3 regions of the Staphylococcus sp. FSL K6-0223 genome follow, and region 2 is predicted to be linked to each of the others. Evidence: riboswitches for the same ligand, from Rfam matches in the RefSeq annotation. Region 2 holds a riboswitch; each other region holds the start of a gene.
What was found. A riboswitch is a leader RNA that binds a small molecule or an ion and turns the genes downstream of it on or off. The one in region 2 is predicted to bind S-adenosylmethionine.
Positions count from the first base shown of each region.

Region 1: it holds a riboswitch for S-adenosylmethionine, as region 2 does, so the genes downstream of both, metK (methionine adenosyltransferase) here and metX (homoserine O-acetyltransferase MetX) in region 2, are expected to answer to the same signal.
Region 3: it holds a riboswitch for S-adenosylmethionine, as region 2 does, so the genes downstream of both, MHI13_RS01730 (aminotransferase class I/II-fold pyridoxal phosphate-dependent enzyme) here and metX (homoserine O-acetyltransferase MetX) in region 2, are expected to answer to the same signal.

Region 1 covers NZ_JBBOYX010000001.1:962,621-969,202, forward strand. The annotation lists gene menC (o-succinylbenzoate synthase) at 1-785, shown strand, start outside; gene yidD (membrane protein insertion efficiency factor YidD) at 776-1,021, opposite strand; gene ytkD (RNA deprotection pyrophosphohydrolase) at 1,089-1,562, shown strand; gene MHI13_RS04905 (alpha/beta hydrolase family protein) at 1,543-2,322, shown strand; gene pckA (phosphoenolpyruvate carboxykinase (ATP)) at 2,364-3,956, opposite strand; SAM riboswitch class I at 4,114-4,226, shown strand; gene metK (methionine adenosyltransferase) at 4,341-5,537, shown strand; gene MHI13_RS04920 (NERD domain-containing protein) at 5,636-6,547, shown strand.
Region 2 covers NZ_JBBOYX010000004.1:264,741-271,322, forward strand. The annotation lists gene MHI13_RS22030 (DHH family phosphoesterase) at 1-1,844, opposite strand, end outside; gene MHI13_RS22035 (YybS family protein) at 1,874-2,800, opposite strand; gene metX (homoserine O-acetyltransferase MetX) at 3,151-4,119, opposite strand; SAM riboswitch class I at 4,185-4,285, opposite strand; gene MHI13_RS22045 (AzlD domain-containing protein) at 4,411-4,740, opposite strand; gene MHI13_RS22050 (AzlC family ABC transporter permease) at 4,737-5,429, opposite strand; gene serS (serine--tRNA ligase) at 5,767-6,582, opposite strand, start outside.
Region 3 covers NZ_JBBOYX010000001.1:366,911-373,492, reverse strand. The annotation lists gene MHI13_RS01745 (heavy metal translocating P-type ATPase) at 1-1,279, shown strand, start outside; gene copZ (copper chaperone CopZ) at 1,368-1,577, shown strand; gene MHI13_RS01735 (D-lactate dehydrogenase) at 1,615-2,613, opposite strand; gene MHI13_RS01730 (aminotransferase class I/II-fold pyridoxal phosphate-dependent enzyme) at 2,641-3,810, opposite strand; SAM riboswitch class I at 3,879-3,993, opposite strand; partial or broken gene MHI13_RS01725 (phytoene desaturase family protein) at 4,057-4,668, opposite strand; gene MHI13_RS01720 (hypothetical protein) at 4,784-5,512, opposite strand; gene MHI13_RS01715 (phosphate--AMP phosphotransferase) at 5,939-6,582, opposite strand, start outside.

The sequences.
Region 1 (6,582 bases), on a different contig from region 2:
TTTTAAATCAATCATTCAATACATTTAGTGACTGGTTACCTTATCTTGATGTATTAGATAGTTATCCAGCTACTAGATGTACTGTTGTGATGGCGGTTTATCAGATGTTTTATTCACAACCGTGCTTTAACGTTGAATATGGGGCAACAGTAAGTGGTTTATCTTCTTCACAATTACAAACACTTAAAGACACAAAGCCAGCACGTATTAAATTAAAATGGAGTTCTCATCTCATTAACGATATAAAAAAGCTACGCAATGAACTTCCATTTGAATTTAGTCTTGCACTCGATGCAAATGAATCACTGGATATGTCACAATTTCAATTATTAAAAGAGATTGATCAACACAATCTTCTATACGTTGAAGAACCATTTAAAGATTTAAATGATTTAAGCTATATAGATGTTACGCATTATCCTGCTATTGCTATTGATGAAAAAGCAACGGATGTACAATCAATTTTGAAAATTATTCATCAATATCCTATAACTGCGGTTGTGGTTAAACCATTTAGACTGGGAGGAATAGATAGAGCGCTAGAACTCATTCACTTATTAAAAGAGAAAGATATTAAAGTGATCGTTGGTGGGATGTATGAATATGGACTTAGTCGATATTTTACTGCTTTATTAGCAAAAGAAGGGTCTTATCCAGGAGATATTACTCCAGATGGATATTATTTTGAAACAGACTTTACACAAGGCATAGGCAAATTAAAAGAAGGATTGATATATTTCAATCCCCCTAAAGTTAATATAAATGCATTATCTGTTTATGAATGATGATGTGTATGTTTGTCTTTTTTTAAAGGTACGGGATCAAATCCACCTTCATGAAATGGATGGCATTTTAAAATACGTTTTACTCCCATATAGCCACCTTTAAATGCGCCATATACTTCTATAGCTTCTTTAGTATATTCAGAACAAGTAGGATAGAATCGACATGTTGGTGGTGTCATAGGGGAGATGAAACGCTGATAAATACGAATGATGCTTAGAAATAATTTTTTAAGCATAAATAAACCTCCTATAGACATTTGATTATTAAATAATTTTATCATATTTAAGAGGGGGATGAGTGATATGGAGTTTATCGATCAAGATGATAGACGAGTCACGATGCAATATAAAACTGATAACGATATACCGAATGGAAACCACGTTTTAGCTATTCCGATATTTCAAAATCAATTATTATTCACTAAACACTCTAAAAGAGGTATCGAGTTCCCTGGAGGTAAAGTTGAAATTAATGAAACTAGTCAACAAGCGATTGCTAGAGAACTTTATGAAGAAACAGGTGGAAAGGTAGAAGCCTTATATTATATCGCGCAATATCAAGTTCATACCTTTGATAAGTCACTTTTTAAAAAAGATGTGTACGTGATTAAAGTGAAATCAATTGAACATAAACATGATTATTTGGAAACAGAAGGTCCTATATTATTTCATCTAGTTAATGAGATTCCTGAGCACCAAAAAAGTTATTTAATTAAAGATGAAGCAATTTTAAAATGTTTAGAAAGGGTGAAAGATCTTGGGTATTACAAATATTAGAACAATGCCTGTTGAATCCAACACTCATCGATTTGAGGAAATAACTTATACAGTAGACGAATTAAATGTAAAAGCGTTACAGATGATCCCAACGTATCATAATGTTAAACGAATTGTAGTGTATTTACGTGGTGGAAAAGGGCAAGTTGGTAGAGTAAGAGCTTCAAGACTCATGCAATTTTCTGATCCGTATACATTAGTTATAGGTCCCTATTATAGAGGAAGTAATGGTAGTGAAGGAAAAGATGAATTTTGTAATGCTGATTTACATGATGTAACAGTACTTATTCGATTATTAAAAAATAAGTATCCCCAAGCTTTCGTCCATATGATTGGATTTTCAAGAGGTGGAATTCAAGGTTTATTATCATTTCAGGATGATCCAGTTGATAGTTATATTATTTGGGGTGGCGTTTCAGATGTTCATTTAATGTATGAAGAACGTGTGGATTTAAGGGGAATGCTAAGACGTATGGTAGGTCATCCGAAAAAAGATAAAGAGGCATATGAACAAAGAAATGCGATACGTACGTTGAATCAAAACAGTCCACCTATTTTAATTGTACATGGTGGTAAAGATTGGCAAGTGGGTATACATCAAGCGTATTTTCTTCAAGAACAACTAGAACGTAAAGGGGTCAAACATGATACATTTTATCAACTTGACGAAGGCCATGTCCCAAGACCGAAAGCATTGAAAGAAGTTTTAGATTATATACATCAATGGATGAATAATATAGAACAAGACTTACAAAGATGACTATAACAGTTATCATGTAAGTCTTTTGTTTAGATATATTATTAATGACTAAATCCACCATCTTTAGCAATATCTTTTACTTCATCTCCAAATGTTTTGAAGTTTTCTTCAAAACGTTGTTTTAAGTCATTAGCTTGATGACGATAAGCCTCAGGATCATTCCAAGCATGGATTGGATTTAAAATAGTCTTAGGCACATCTTCCATTTCAGTTGGTATACTTAAACCAAATATTTCATCTTTAGTAAATGTAGCTTGTTTTAGCTTGCCAGAAATAGCTTGATCTACCATATAACGTGTATAATATAAGCTGATACGACGTCCAACACCATATTTTCCACCAGTCCATCCTGTATTTACTAGATATACATCAACATCATGGTCATCAATTAACTTACCAAGTAAATTCGCATATTTAGTAGGATGCAAAGGTAAAAATGGAGCGCCAAAGCATGTTGAAAATGATGGTTCAGGTTCTGTCACGCCACGTTCTGTGCCAGCTAATTTTGACGTAAAACCACTTAAGAAATGATACATTGCCTGAGATTTAGATAATTTAGAAATAGGTGGAAGTACACCAAATGCATCTGCAGTTAAGAAGATAATTGTATTAGGGTGTGCAGCTTTAGAAGGTAATACGATATTATCGATATGATGAATTGGATAAGCAGCACGTGTGTTTTCTGTGTTCGTATTATCATCAAAATCAACATGGCCACGTTCATTAACAATTGTATTTTCAAGAATAGTACCATATTGAATGGCATTATAAATTTGAGGTTCTTTTTCTTTAGATAAGTGGATAGCTTTTGCATAGCAACCACCTTCAATGTTAAAAATACCATTTTTATTCCAGCCATGTTCATCATCGCCAATTAATTTGCGAGTTGGCGTCGCTGATAATGTTGTTTTTCCTGTACCAGATAATCCAAAGAATAGAGCAACATCACCTTTTTCTCCAACATTGGCAGAACAATGCATACTCATAATATCTTGCATAGGTAATAAGTAGTTCATCACTGAAAAGATACCTTTTTTCATTTCTCCAGCGTATTCAGTACCACCAATTAAAATCACTTTATATTTAAATGAAACAATAATAAATGTTTCAGAATGAGTACCGTCAACATCTGGATTGGCTTTAAAATGAGGGGCAGAAACGATAGTGAAATTTGGCTTAATATGACTTGCTTCCTCAATAGATTCAGGTCGGATAAACATGTTTTGTGCAAATAAATTATGCCATGCAAGCTCATTGATAATTTTTAATTTTAATTGTGAGTCTTTATCACTTCCGGCATAACCGTTAAAAACGTATAATTCATCTTTTTGATCTAAATAATCTAATACTTTGTTGTATAATTTTAAAAACACGTCTTCATCTATAGGTTGATTAATGTCTCCCCAATCAATATTGTCTCGATATGAAGGTTCGTTAACGATAAATTTATCTTTTGGTGAACGACCAGTATATTTACCTGTACTCATATTAATTGCGCCAAGTTCAGTAAGTTCACCTTCATTATTATTTAAAATCTTGTAATAAAGCTGAGTAGTAGAAAGTTGAAATAAAGTCGTTTCCTTCTCTAATAAGTGTTTGATTTTAGGTGTTTCACTGTATGTATCTATTGACATACAACATCCCTCCAAATATCTATCCATTTATATGTGTAAGCCCTTACATTAAAAAGTATAACATAATAATTTAATTATTCCATTGTAAATAAAAGAACATTTAAAAATCAAAATTGACAATTTTAAAGTATTTATGTAGTATAGGTCTTAACGGATTCTCTTATCCTGAGTGGTGGAGGGACATGGACCCAATGAAACCCAGCAACCTCTTTTTTTAAAAGAAAGGTGCCAAACCGTTTGCAGACGCAATATTTGTCTGAACGATAAGAGCGAATGGACGTTTAAGAGCCTTCTCTCTATCTAGGTAGTTGAGAAGGCTCTTTTATTTTAAGCTCATTGTCAAAAGAGAATTTTCGTAAATATAGTTAAAAAAAGGAGCAAATCATGACTTATAATAAACGTTTATTTACATCAGAGTCAGTGACAGAAGGGCATCCAGATAAAATCGCCGATCAAGTATCTGATGCGATTTTAGATGAAATTTTAAAAGATGATCCTAATGCACGTGTCGCTTGTGAAACAACAGTAACAACAGGTATGGCTTTAATTTCTGGTGAAATTTCAACGTCTACATATGTAGATATTCCTAAAGTAGTACGAGAAACAATCAAAAATATTGGTTATACAAGAGCTAAATATGGTTACGATTATCAAACAATGGCTGTTTTAACAGCTATTGATGAACAATCACCTGATATTGCCCAAGGTGTAGATAAAGCACTTGAGTATCGCAATGATATATCTGAAGAAGAAATTGAAGCAACAGGTGCCGGAGACCAAGGATTAATGTTTGGTTATGCAACAAATGAAACCGAAACATATATGCCGCTTCCAATCTTTTTATCACATCAACTAGCGAAACGCTTATCAGATGTGCGTAAAGACGGTACCTTAGGTTATTTACGTCCAGATGGTAAAGTTCAAGTAACAGTAGAATACGATGAAAATGATAAACCTAAACGTATTGACACGATTGTGGTATCTTCTCAACATGCTGAAGACATTGAATTAGAACAAATCCAAAAAGATATTAAAGAGCATGTCATTTATCCGACTGTGCCTGAAGGTTTAATTGATGATGAAACTAAATTCTTTATTAATCCAACTGGTCGATTTGTTATTGGGGGTCCTCAAGGAGATGCTGGTTTAACTGGAAGAAAAATTATTGTAGATACATATGGTGGTTATGCTCGTCATGGAGGTGGCTGTTTCAGTGGTAAAGATCCTACAAAAGTAGATCGCTCTGCGGCATATGCAGCGAGATATGTTGCAAAAAATATTGTAGCAGCTGGATTAGCTGAGCAATGTGAAGTGCAATTAGCTTATGCAATTGGTGTAGCAGAACCTGTATCTATTGCTATTGATACATTTAAAACAGGTAAAGTTTCTGAAGGACAATTAGTTGAAGCGGTAAGAAAACATTTTGATTTAAGACCAGCAGGTATCATTAAAATGCTTGACTTAAAACATCCTATTTACAAACAAACAGCTGCATACGGACATTTTGGTCGTACTGATGTATTGTTACCATGGGAAAAATTAGATAAAGTGAATGTCCTAAAAGATGCCGTTCAAAAATAACATAGGATATATAGCAGTTAATTAGGTTAAACCTCGAAATTATCGTCTATTTCTATTATAATAGATAGATATTGACAGTTTAAAAGGAGCGTTATCTAATGAATTCATTTGGACCGGTTGAGATTGGTTTAATTGCAGCGATAATCATAGCGATTATATGTTTTATTCTATTTTTAGTTGCTTTGAAAAGTAAAAATAATATGAAACACAAAGCGAATGAAGAGTACAATCTCAAGGAGCAACAACTCAAATCTTCACATGAGGAAGCACTTGAAAAAGAACGTATTGAAAATAAAAAACAAGTAACGAAACAAAAAGAAGAATTTGAAGCTACAGTTAATGGAAAAGAACGTGAAATTGATGCTTTGAAATTATTTTCTAAAAATAAAAGTGAATACGTGACTGATATGAGACTCATTGGTATTAGAGACCGTTTAGTTAAAGAAAAACGTATTAGACGTGAAGATATGCATATAATGGCTAATATTTTTTTACCAAGTAATGAGTTTAATAATATTCAACGTATTAGCCATCTTGTGCTTACTAGAACTGGTTTATATATCATTGATTCACAATTATTAAAAGGTCATGTTTATAATGGAATTAGTGGCGCACAATTTCAAGAATTACCAATGCTGAAGCAAGTATTTGATACACTTGATTTAAATACACAAGCGCCTCAAACGTTAGTTCTTGATCAACATGAAGATAATCATTCGAAACTATCATTTATTAATTATTCTGATCAACTTTCTGCAATTGAGAAGTTGGCTACAGATTTACAAACAGAATTAGGACTTAAATATACGCCAACATCAATTTTATATTTTAATCCTAAACATGATAAAGACGTAACGATTTCAAACTATGCACAAAGTTCAAGTGTTAAGGTTTTAGTTGGTCCTGAACAACTTGACGAATTCTTTAACAAATTTGTATTCCATGGACGTATTCAATATAATGTCGATGAATTACAAAATATTATGGATAAAATTGAATCATTTAACTAAGAGAGGCTACCATCAAAATTTTAAATTTTGATGGT
Region 2 (6,582 bases):
GCTTCCATCGTTAATTGAACGTTGATAGAACCTAGTGAACGTGCAGAGATACCAATGAGGTTATCTTCACGTTTAGCCACAACATAAGATGCCTCGATACCTTCTAAACTTAACAACTCGTCGGCTGCTTGTGCAACCGTAACAGGATGGTAGATTTTATCATTTGAACCATGAGCGATTGCTACGCCATGGTCTTGTAATTGAACCGTTCTAATGAGTTCTGAACGATTAATGTAAGTATCTACATCATCTTTTAAGAAGTGTTGCGTTAAGATTGTATCCGCACCATGTGCACGTAAATAACTTGCAGCATCAAATGTTCTTGAACCTGTTCTTAGTGTGAAGTTTCTCGTATCTACTATAATACCTGCATACATGACTGTTGATTCTAAACGTGTCAATCTTTGTTCAGTTGGTTGATATTCTAATAATTCAGTAACAAGCTCTGCAGTTGAACTTGCATATGGTTCCATATATACCAATAGTGGGTTTGAAATAAAGCTTTCGCCACGTCTGTGGTGGTCAATAACGACTTTACGGTTTGCTTTATTTAAGACATTTTCATCTAAGACCATTTCAGGCTTGTGCGTATCCACGACAACGACTGTCGTCTTAGACGTCATCATATCCCAAGCTTCATCTGATGTGACAAAGCGTTCTTTCAATTCTGGTTTCTTATCAATTTCGTCCATGACACGACGTAAAGTCGGATCAATATCTGAATCATTGAGAACGACAAAGGCTTCTAAATTATTCATTAATGCAAAACGTGAGACACCAATTGCTGCACCAATTGCATCTAAATCAGGGCGTTTATGTCCCATAATAATTACCTTGTCGCCTTCAGTTAAGATGTCTTTAAGTGCGTGAGAAATTACTCGGGCACGTACACGCGTACGTTTCTCCATAGGGTCAGTCTTACCACCGTAGAAGCGAACGTTACCATTCATATTTTTAATGGCAACTTGGTCGCCTCCTCGACCGAGTGCTAAGTCTAAACCAGATTGTGATAAATCCCCTAGGTCAATAAGGTTCTCTGTACCTTCACCGACACCGATACTTAAAGTGAGTTGTGCACGGTAACCAACACTTTTCTCTCTCAACTGACTTAAAATTTCAAAGTTTGAATCTTCAAGTTCTGCTAATATCTTTTGGTTAAGATATGCAACGAATTGATCAGAATTATAACGTTTGAAATAAATATTGTATTCTTGTGCCCATCTGCTAATGACACGTGTAACCATTGAGTTGATTTCTGAACGTTGTGTATCGTTCATATTCTGCGTAATCTCGTCATAGTTGTCTAAGAACAACGTTGCGATAATTGGCTTTGAATCTTCATACAACTCATTGGTATGTACGCTTTCTGTGATATCAAAGAAATATAAACAATGTTCATTCTCTGAATATCGCACATGGTAATGATAATTGTTATGTTCAATTTCTACTTCTTGTACTTTTTCTAATTGTTTCAATATGTTAGGAAAGACTTCGTTTACATTTTCAGAAATCACATTGGTTTCAACGTGTTCTGTCATGAATTGGTTCATCCATTCAATGTGGTTATCTTCATCTAACACAATCATCCCAATCGGCAAATGTTTGATTGCTTTATTGCTACTTGCCGAGATGTGACCACTTAAATCATCCACATAATTATCCATTTTAAGAAAAGCTTGTCTCAATAACACGCCACTAATGATAATCATCACGACGAGGATTGCTGCAGCAATGCCAGCGACGATTTGGTTGAAAATAAACCATACGATGACTAATGCAATGGCTGTAAGTACCATTAGTATAAAAGGTATGAGCAATGCTTTTTTAGTGGATTGACGGTTCATTCTTCCACCTCTAATCACTTAGTTAATAATCATTTTTTAATAATTCGTTTTAAATTAATACATAAATCAATAACTCCAAGTAAACCAACGATATGTGTCATCGGTGTAAGTAGTGTCCCCACTACCATTAATAAAATCGTTACAGCATTCGGCCATCTCTTAGCTTTACCGAAGAAATGTATAACGCTTAAACCTTGGATATACATCACTAATGATAACACAACCTCAAAGTTCAAGACGATACTTTGGAATATACTTGGTTGGTTCGCAAACATTACACAAATAAGAACTATAAGATAAATCCATAATAGTACACGATTCATTTGCCATGCGAATAATGGCTTAAAGATCGGAGTTGCGACCTTAAACTTACGTAAGATAGGAAATGTAATAATCAGATTAATTAAGATTAAAAGGAAAATGACTATAATAAGATAACTAGGGAGTTGGACCGTTGATTGTCGGAAACCTTCCTCAAGAATCTGTCTATAGTTAGAATCTAATCCACTTGTTAAGATGGCATCATGCATCGCATCTTTAAATGGCTTAATTAATACGGCTGCTTTTGGAATTTTTTCGAATGTTTGTAATAACATGAATCCAATCAATGTTATTAAACTTAATGAAGCCGTTGAAACATAAAGAATTCTTTCTTTTGAAGTTCTTTCCTTAAGTAATTGACCGATGATAAAACTTAAAATTAAGATAAGTACCATCATACTTAAGACAAATGTATTACCTAATAACGTTGTTAGAATCACTGTTACTAAAGCGCTAATTCCAAATGATTGTACAGAGCGGTTCCATAGCACGATGCCAGGAATCGTTGCAAATAAACATAAAATTAAGCCGAGAATAGGTAATACATGTGTTACTAAAGCGACTATCAGTAATGAAATAGTTGCAATAATAGTTGCTTTAGGTTGTATTTTTGAAAACACACACGCCACTCCCATACTTTTTGACTATAACTTCTATTTTAACCTCTTTGCCCAAAATTAACAATTATAGGTGCTTCATTTGATGAGTATCAAATGTTAGCACCTATTATGCAATCGCATTAGCGATTGTAATCCTCTAAAACAATAATGACTTCGTCATTAATTAGTAGCACTTATGCAATCGTGATTAACGATTGTAATCCTTTAAAAGTTTGGAGTATCAAATGTTAGCACCTATTATGCAATCGCATCAGCGATTGTAATCCTTTAAAACACCAGTGACTTCGTCATTAATTAGTAGCATTTATGCTAAAGACATACTTACTTTGCTTAGCCAAAGTTTAGTATGTCTAAAATAGCTGTGTTTATTTCCTTTTAAATTGTTTTAAGTTCAAGAAATGGTAGAGGTTTGGAGCCCAATCGTTAAAGTTTAGAAGGAAGCCGTCATGTCCTACATTATCTGGCACAAAGAAATGGCGATGATATTTAAATCTCTCTCCGACTGCTCTTACTTGATCATCTGGATAAAGTAAATCATCTATAAACCCCATCGTTAGAACCTTTGTATCTAAAGATTGATAGACTTCATCAACATCATCTCGTCCTCTATCAATATTGTGACTATCTAAGACGTCGAGCAGTGTTAAATAACATTGTAAGTCAAAGTTTTTCTTAAATTTATTACCTTGATACTGTTGATATGTTACAACTTCATCTGGCGTAAAACGTTGGTCATAACTTTTAGAGGAACGGTATGTTAAGAAGCCTAGTTGTCGAGCGATACTTAAGCCTTCCTTCCCACCAAGATGAATTGCTTGTCGGGCGATCTCGTTGAAAGCACGACTGTACGATGACGTTTTACCAGTTGCTGCGAGAATAATGGCTTTGTCGATTTGAAATTGATTATTATACAGCAATTCCATTGCTTGCATACCACCTAGACTTGCTCCAATTAGGATGTTTACCTTCTTGAAGCCAAGTGCTTTGATTCCTTTTTCAATCGCCTTAACAATATCTCTTAATGTAAGATGTTGTGGAAAATTAGGGTCATTAAGTTTTGAACTTGAACCAAAGGGACTACCAATAACGTTGAAAGTTAGAAATTGATAATCATGACGTGGAATATAACCACCATCTATAATTTCACGCCACCATCCATGTTTCTCGTCTGTTCCATAAGTTAAGTGATTACCTGTTAATGCGTGACAAACAACAACTAATGGTTGACCTTTATATCCAACGTGTTCATAGCGTAATTTTAAATTATTAATGGTTTCTCCTGATTCAGTTGTAAATGTCCCTAATTCTAACGTATCTACTCTGTAATTCGTCATCGTTAACGCTACCTCCTCTTACAAAAAAGCTTCCTACTCAAATGAAAAAGTAGGAAGCTGGTCAGTACTTATCATTCGAGATTCTCGTTGGTTGTAGCACCGTGCTATCATTAGTCGGTTGCTGAAGCATCGTCGGGCCAATTCCCTCAGCTTCTCGAAATAAGATTTGATGAATTAATTTGTATATTGATGTTGAATAAGTTTCAATCTTAAATAGTCTGAATTTTCTAATTAATATAATTTTAACTAAAATGGTTTATGACTTCAATACTTTGCTGTCATTTTCAGGAGTTAAAAAATTAAACGTAAACAAGCGATAGTAATAATACCTCCAATTATTGTGATAGTAAGGCTACGTGTGAAAATGGCAAGGAGTACTGTTGGTATAGTCGCAATAATATATGACAAATTGAGCGTATATCCAAAGGCGTTATCGTGTTGTTGTATGACGCCATCAATGACAAGTGCGGTAAATAATGTGATAGGAATAAATGAAAGCCATTTAACGACAATTTCAGGTAAATGAACTCTAGATATCATCATAAAGGGAATAATTCGAATGAGTAACGTTACAATTCCACATAAAATAATAAGTATCAGTGTGTGTAAATCTGTTGTCATTTATCCATCACCACCCCTAAGGCTGCAGCGAATGTTGCGGCTATTAATATTGCTACATATGAAGGCATCACTAAACTTAAAAGAAGCATCATTGTGATTACACAGATAATTAAAATTATATATATACGAAATCTTGATTTCTTCACTGACTCAAATTGAGATATACCTAAGAAAATGAACATTGCAGTAATCGCATAGTCTAATCCAAGTGCATTAGGATTAGAAATATATTTGCCGAAAAGGGCGCCGGCCACACACGAAATAGTCCAAAAAAGATATGCTGTGATATTAAGACCATGAAGCCAACGATCATTAATCTTTTCACCTTTAATATATGGCGTAATAGCAACTCCGAAGGTTTCATCGGTTAATAATGTACCGAGACCTACCCTATTCCATAATCCATATTGTTTATAATTAGGCGCCAAAGTCATACTTAATAGAAACATACGTGAGTTAACGATAAGTGTGGTTAGAACGATAGCAGATATTGGAGTACCTGTAATCGCTAAAGCGCAAACAATAAATTGTGCGGCACCGGCGTAAATAATGAGACATAATAAAATAATTTCTAAGATACTAAAGTTTTGAGAGGCTGCTACGATACCAAATGATAAACCTACTCCTGCATATCCAAATAAAGTAGGAATACATTCTTTTACCCCTTGCTTAAATGAAAGATGGGTCATTTGATCAGCCTCCATTCCACTTTCTAAAATAGTAAAATAAGTCTATTATATTTGGAAAAGTTGTTCAATATTTTTAGACTTCGGTTTGTGTGACGTAAGACAAACCTCATAGTCAAATCGTTGTAAATACAACGATTATAAAATTTCAGAATTTTGTTTCTTCTTTTAGACATCCCTCTCATTTTTGAAGATTTGAAGTTGAATTATTTCTCTTCCCCTACCCTGTTCAACAAAAAAAACTGTCGACAAAATCGTTAAGATCATGTCGACAGTTCAAATAATTAATTGAGTCATTCATCGTTGTATTGTAGTAATTATTCAGCCTATTTTTAAGTTATTATTTTGTAGGTTTAGAAATTTTAGTTTTTCCACCCATGAATGGAACTAATGCTTCAGGAATTGTGATTGTACCGTCTTCATTTTGATAATTTTCAACGATAGCTGCAAATGTACGACCTACGGCTAAACCACTACCATTTAATGTATGAGCTAATTCTGGTTTAGCTGAGTTATCACGTTTAAAGCGAATGTTAGCACGACGTGCTTGGAAATCAGTACAGTTTGAGCAAGAACTAATTTCTTTATAGTCATTGTAACTTGGTAACCATACTTCTAGGTCATATGTTTTACTAGCGCTGAAGCCAATGTCGCCTGTACATAAGATAACTCGACGATATGGTAATCCTAATTCTTCTAAAATTGATTCAGCATTTTTAGTCATATCTTCTAAAGCATCCCAAGAATCTTCAGGTTTTTCGATACGAACCATTTCAACTTTATCGAATTGGTGTAAACGAATTAATCCTCTTGTATCTCTACCAGCTGAACCCGCTTCACTACGGAAACATGCCGTTTGCCCAGTAAATTTTTCAGGTAACACTCCTGGTTGAATGATTTCATCTCTGTAGAAGTTTGTTAAAGGTACTTCTGCTGTTGGAATTGTGTATAGGCCTTCTTTTTCGACTTTAAATAAATCTTCTTCGAATTTAGGAAGTTGACCTGTACCAAACATAGTATCTGCATTCACTAATTGAGGTGTCATCATTTCTGTGTAACCATGTTGAGTTGTATGTTTCGTAATCATGTAGTTCATTAATGCACGTTCTAATAATGCTCCATCTTTAGTTAAGTAAACGAAACGCGCACCAGATAC
Region 3 (6,582 bases), on a different contig from region 2:
TGTCATTACCGTTCAAGCAACAAAAGTAGGTCAAGATACTGCTTTATCTAATATTATTAAAGTAGTTGAAGAAGCGCAAAGTTCAAAGGCACCTATTCAACGTTTAGCAGATATAATTTCTGGCTATTTCGTACCTATTGTTATTGGTATTGCCGTACTCACTTTTATCATATGGATTATCTTCGTTCATCCTGGTCAATTTGAAGATGCACTCGTTGCCATGATCTCTGTATTAGTCATTGCTTGTCCATGCGCATTAGGACTTGCAACGCCAACTTCTATAATGGTTGGTACAGGACGTGCAGCAGAAGAAGGTATCTTGTTTAAAGGTGGCGAATATGTAGAACGTACTCATCAAATTGATACAGTTGTATTTGATAAAACGGGTACATTGACACATGGTACACCAGAAGTGACTTACTTTAAAGGTGATGATACTTTATTACAATATGTAGCTTCTGCTGAAAATAATTCTGAACATCCCTTGGCAACCGCGATTGTTAAGTACGCTAAAACAAAACAGCTTACTTTAACAAATATAGAGCACTATGAAACATTACCAGGTCATGGTATTAAAGCTACAATCAATAATAAGACATTATTCATAGGCAACCGATCATTAATGTCAAATCATCATATTGATACAGCATCTTTATTAGATGAAATTACCCAAATTGAACAAAAAGGACAAACTGTCATGTTGATTGCATATGATCAGATATTACGTGGTTATATCGCTGTAGCAGACACTGTTAAATCTGAAGCCAAAGTTGCAGTTCAAGAACTAAAAGACATGGATTTACGTACGGTAATGATTACAGGTGATAACCACTCTACAGCTCAAGCTATTGCAAATGAAGTTGGTATTGATCATGTTATCGCCAACGTTCTTCCGGAAGATAAAGCTAAACATGTTGCTCATTTTCAAGATAAAGGTGAAAACGTTGCGATGGTTGGCGATGGTATTAATGATGCACCTGCTTTAGTTCAAGCAGATATTGGTATTGCCATGGGAACAGGTACTGAAGTCGCAATTGAAGCAGCTGATATTACTATCTTAGGTGGAGACATTGCCTTAGTACCTAAAGCTATTCACGCAAGTCATAAAACGATTCGAAATATTAAACAGAATCTTTTTTGGGCGTTCGGTTATAATGCTGCTGGTATTCCTATTGCTGCTATGGGCTTACTCGCTCCATGGATTGCTGGTGCAGCGATGGCATTAAGTTCTGTAAGCGTTGTAACTAATGCATTACGTCTAAAACGAATGAAATTATAAATGAATTTTAAACTTTATACTTTCATAAAAATTTAAAAAGCGTAAAATATGGGTATAGTAATTATGAAATATTCGGAGGTGACAATCAATGATTAATAAAGTCATTAAAGTAGATGGTATGAGTTGTGAACATTGTAAAAATACAATCGAATCAGCATTAGCTAAAATTAATGGTGTCAGAACTGCTGAAGTAGACCTTGATAAAAACGAAGTTCGTGTAGATTATAATGATGAACTTGTTTCAACAAAAGACTTACATGACGCTATTGAAGATCAAGGCTATGATGTTAAAGAATAATAAAAAAGTTGGAGGTAATACTCCAACTTTTTTTATTTTAATTTACCCTTAGTTTAGTCGTACCACTAGTTAAAACATCCATAGTTGCATCAAGTGCATCTACTATGAGATTTTTGACAGCTGCTTCTGTATAGAAAGCAATATGTGGTGTTAAAATAATATCTTCTCTTTTGATAAGTTGCTTTAACAGTACATCATCTATCTCTTTTCCACGATAATCACCTGGGAATAATCCTCTTTCATATTCATATGTATCTAATGCAGCCCCTTTAATTCGACCACTATCTATAACAGAAAGTAAAGCTTGTGTATCTACAATTGATCCCCTTGCCGCATTCACAAATACGGCACCTTTTTTAAAATTTGAAAAAACAACGTCATTAAACAAATGATGATTATATTTCGTAGCTGGAATATGCACGGTAACAATATCAGCTTCTTTAATTGCTTCTTCTAATGTATCTTTATAATCAACGAATTTTGCTAAAGCGTTATTTGGAAATGGATCATAAGCAACAACCTTGCTGTTATAACCTTTTCCAAAAATTTCTGCCACAATCGAACCTATGCGTCCAGTACCAATTACTGCCACAGTTAAGTCTCGGATAGATTGTGATAATATAGAAGGTTCCCAACGAAAGTCATAATTATGCACTTTATGTTGAATACGTTTTTGATACCTTACAATATTGATGGCTTGTGTAACAGCAAATTCAGCAATTGAACTTGGAGAATACGAGGGTACATTTGAGATAATGATGTCGTACTTAGTAGCTAAATCTAAGTCATACGTATCAAATCCTGCACTACGTTGTGCAATTTGCTTAATTCCATATTGTTTCAATTTCGCAAAAATCTCTTCTGTAATTGGATGTTGTTGAGATAACGATAGACCATCAAATCCTTTTACAGTATCAACTGTTGTCTCTGTTAACATTTCTTTGGTTAAATCAACATCAACATTGTTTTGTTTCGCCCACTCGTTAATATATGGTATATCTTCATCTCTTACACTCATAATTTTAATTTTGGTCATATATTGATCCTCTTCCTTCATAATTTTTTAACTATGCTTTGCTTTATACATATCAGCTAGGTCAATTAACCTACTAGCTGCTTCTTCTAACCATTTATCATCTAATGCAAGTGAGATACGCACGTAATGTTTTCCATTTTCACCAAATGGTATACCTGGAGCAACTAAAATAGATTTCTCTTTTAATAAATATTGTTCAAAGGTTTCACTATCATAACCTGGAGGTGTACGTAACCATGAATAGATACCGCCTTTAGAATGCACAAATGGTAGATGGGCTTCACTTAATTTTGCTTCAAACTTATCTCGACGCCGTTTAAATGTTTCATTCTGTTCTTCTAAAAATTCATCATAATGATTAAGTGCATACGTCGCTGCATCTTGTAACGCACCAAACATTCCAGCATTTGTATGCGTTTGATATTTCTTTAATGCTTGAATCATGTCTTTATTTCCTACTGCAAAACCCACTCGGAAACCTGACATATTATATCCTTTTGAAAGTGAGAAAATTTCAATAGCGACATCTTTACCGTGTTCTGAAGCAAGTATGCTTGGATTTTTAGCATCAAAGCCAAAAGCACTATAAGCAAAGTCGTGCACAATTTTTGTATTTGTACCTTTGAATCGTTCAATTGCTTCATCAAATACTTCTTTTGTAGCCGTTGATCCTGTTGGATTATTGGGATATGTTAAATAAACAAGCGTTGTGTTGTCTAGTACTCTCTTATCTACATTATCCCAATTTGGCAAATAATCTGGAGGATCTAAATTTAATGGAACCGGATTGGCATCTGCGAGCATCACTCCTGCTAAATAATCTGTATATCCAGGATCCGGAAGTAGCACATTTTCTCCAGGATTAACAACACATGTAGGTAAAGCTACTAGTCCATTTTTTGTACCATATAAAATACATACTTCATCTTCTTTATCTAATGTCACATTGTACTGACGTTGATAAAAATTAACAATGGCCTCTTTAAATGATTCTTTACCATGAAAGGCACCATATTTTTGATTTTCAGGAATCCGAATCGCTTCAGAAAAATGCTCAATAATACCTTCTGGTGTTTCACCATCGGGAATGCCTACTGCCATATTAATAAGTGGTAAAGGGCCATGTTCTACTTTACGTCCCATCGTTTTTCCAAAATAGCTATCAGGAATGGCTGCTAATCTTTTTGAAATAACCATGTTATTCCTCCTTAAATAAAAAGCTATATACCACTTTTGTGTGGCATATAGCTTCATGAGATATATGTCACTTATCTTTGAGGTTATTTATTATCCTCTTGGAGTTAGCACAGTACTTTATATTTATGAAGCCTGTTGCTGAAGTTTCATTGGGCCAAATCCCTTCACTTCTCTCGATAAGTTCTTACGTATTAAGTCTTATTTTAACATTACACTGATAATTGTCAATTTTCAGATTTATTTATTCTATTTCATATTTTTTATATCTTCTAACATAGCCTCTGCTGTTATTTTAGCACTTGTTAATACAATGGGTACGCCTGCGCCTGGATGTGTACTTGCGCCTGCAAAATATAAATCTTTATAATCACGGGACACGTTAGGCGGACGGTAATAATTACTTTGTGCTAAAGTAGGCATTAATCCAAAGGCTGTACCGAATTTAGCATTATAATGTGTTTCAAAATCTAAGGGTGTAAAAATAGTTTCGGATACGATATCGTTACGTAATCCTTTAAGTGATTCAATTGTTTCTGTTTTTTTGTAAATTTCATTTTTAACCTGTTCAATTATGGCTGGATTGTTCCAATCGATTTGACCTGTTTTAAGCTCAGGTACTGGCATTAAAATGTACATACTTGTTTTTCCTTCAGGAGCCAATTCCTCATCTTCAACGGAGGGGAAATAAAGATATATAGAAGGGTCTTTCGGCAATCTTCCTTCAAAGATATCGTCAATATTCCCTCTAAAATTTTCAGCAAAAATCACATTATGCAAATGAACTTTATCTTTCAAATCTCTGTTTACTCCTGCATAAATTAAAAATGCAGAACATGAATAATCCATTTTATCTATCTTTATATGTATTAAGCAAGAAATTAAAAATATTATATTAAAAAATAAAAAAGGAGAACGACATTGTCGTCCTCCTTTTTTGATAACTCGATGTCCTATCCAGTTATCTACTTAAATCTTACCACCAACCGTGACCTTGGCGGAAAGCAATTGCTGCGTCCCATGAACCATAACGTGATTTAGCATAGTTAGCCATACCTTGAGTTTGTGTAGCTACTGAACCAGTACCCCATGCTTCTTTAGTTTGACCTAAACCTCTGTAACCAATTGGGTTAACAGCATTTGGATTACCACCTGATTCAGGCATTACGATAGCATTCCAAGCAGCTTCAGTACCACCGTTAGCTAAGAATTGAGCTTTAACTGATCCACCAGTTGAAGCAGTTGAGTATGAAGTTGTTTTTGGTGCTGAGTATGAAGTTGTACGAGCACTGTAGTTATTGTAGCTAGACGTTCTTTGTACTGGAGCTGAAACAGCTTTTACATTTGAAGTGCTAGCTTGATTATTTGAACTTACTGATTGAGTTGAAGCTTGATTATAAGACTCAGTGTAGTCAGTAGTTGATTGAGCTGTGTCAGCACCACCAGTGTAAGTATAGTTCCAAGACCAAGTGTTACCATTTGAAGTAAAGTTATATTTGAAACCGTCTTTTACGAATGAAATGTTATATGCACCAGCTTGTACTGGGTGAGCATTTAATTCAGATGGGTTATTTTGAGCTAAGTCAGCTAAATGAGAATAGTTAGTTGTTTGTTCTGATGCATGTGCACTGTGATCGTTTGTTAAAGCATATCCTGTTAAACCTAAAGTTACTGCTAATGACGAAGCGATTACTGTCTTTTTCATAATAAATAATTCCTCCAAAATTGAAATATATATTTTCGTTATGTTTCGTTCTTTATTTAAGATTAATTTCTGTTTTGATTTGTTGTTTAACTTTTGACAATAGCTACTATAACACAAAATTCGTAGAATAGTATTACGCTTTTTTTACAAAAAATTACAATTAATCCATCATTTTGTAATATTGAAATATATTAAATACTTCCTGTAATATATAAAATCTATCAATATGGAGTTTATTTTTATTATAAATTAACGTTTTACAATACTTTCTTACAAAAATTACAATACTTTAACATCATTAGTAATATTACAAATTAATGTTTTGTTACATTACTGTAATATTTTTAAAGTGTAATTGGCTATTTAAATTCTTTACTTTTGATAAAAAAACAAGAGCTTGTACGTATTAAGTTTCCTTATTTATTTTTAATAATCCTTTACTCCCCAAAGTACCTTTTCACAATTACGAATAATATATTTTAGTATCTCAATACGAGAGGTTTTTTTATGATCAGCAGGGACAACAAGCCATGGCGCATAGGATGTATTTGTTTTCTCAACCATATCGTGACTTGATTCCACGTATAAATCCCATTTTTCTCTATTTCTCCAGTCTTCATCTGTAATTTTCCATTGTTTATTAACATTTTCTTGACGATCTTTAAAACGTTTTAATTGTTCTTCTTTATCTAATGTAAGGAAGAACTTTAAAATAATCGCTCCTTCATCTGTCCACATTTTCTCAAATGCGTTTATTTCATCATATGCACGTTGCCATTCATCGACAGTAGCAAAACCTTCGACACGCTCTACCAATACACGACCATACCAACTTCTATCGAATAATTCGATGTGCCCAGTTCTTGGCATTTCTTTCGCAAATCTCCATAAATAATGATGTTTTAATTCAACATCTGTAGGGGCACTAATGCCATTCACTCGATAACCCGTTGGATCTAATTTTTCTCTAATTCGTTTAATATTTCCGCCTTTACCAGCTGCATCCATACCTTCAAATACTAAAATAAGTGGAATCTTTCTATCATATAAAGCGAATTGAATTTCTCTCA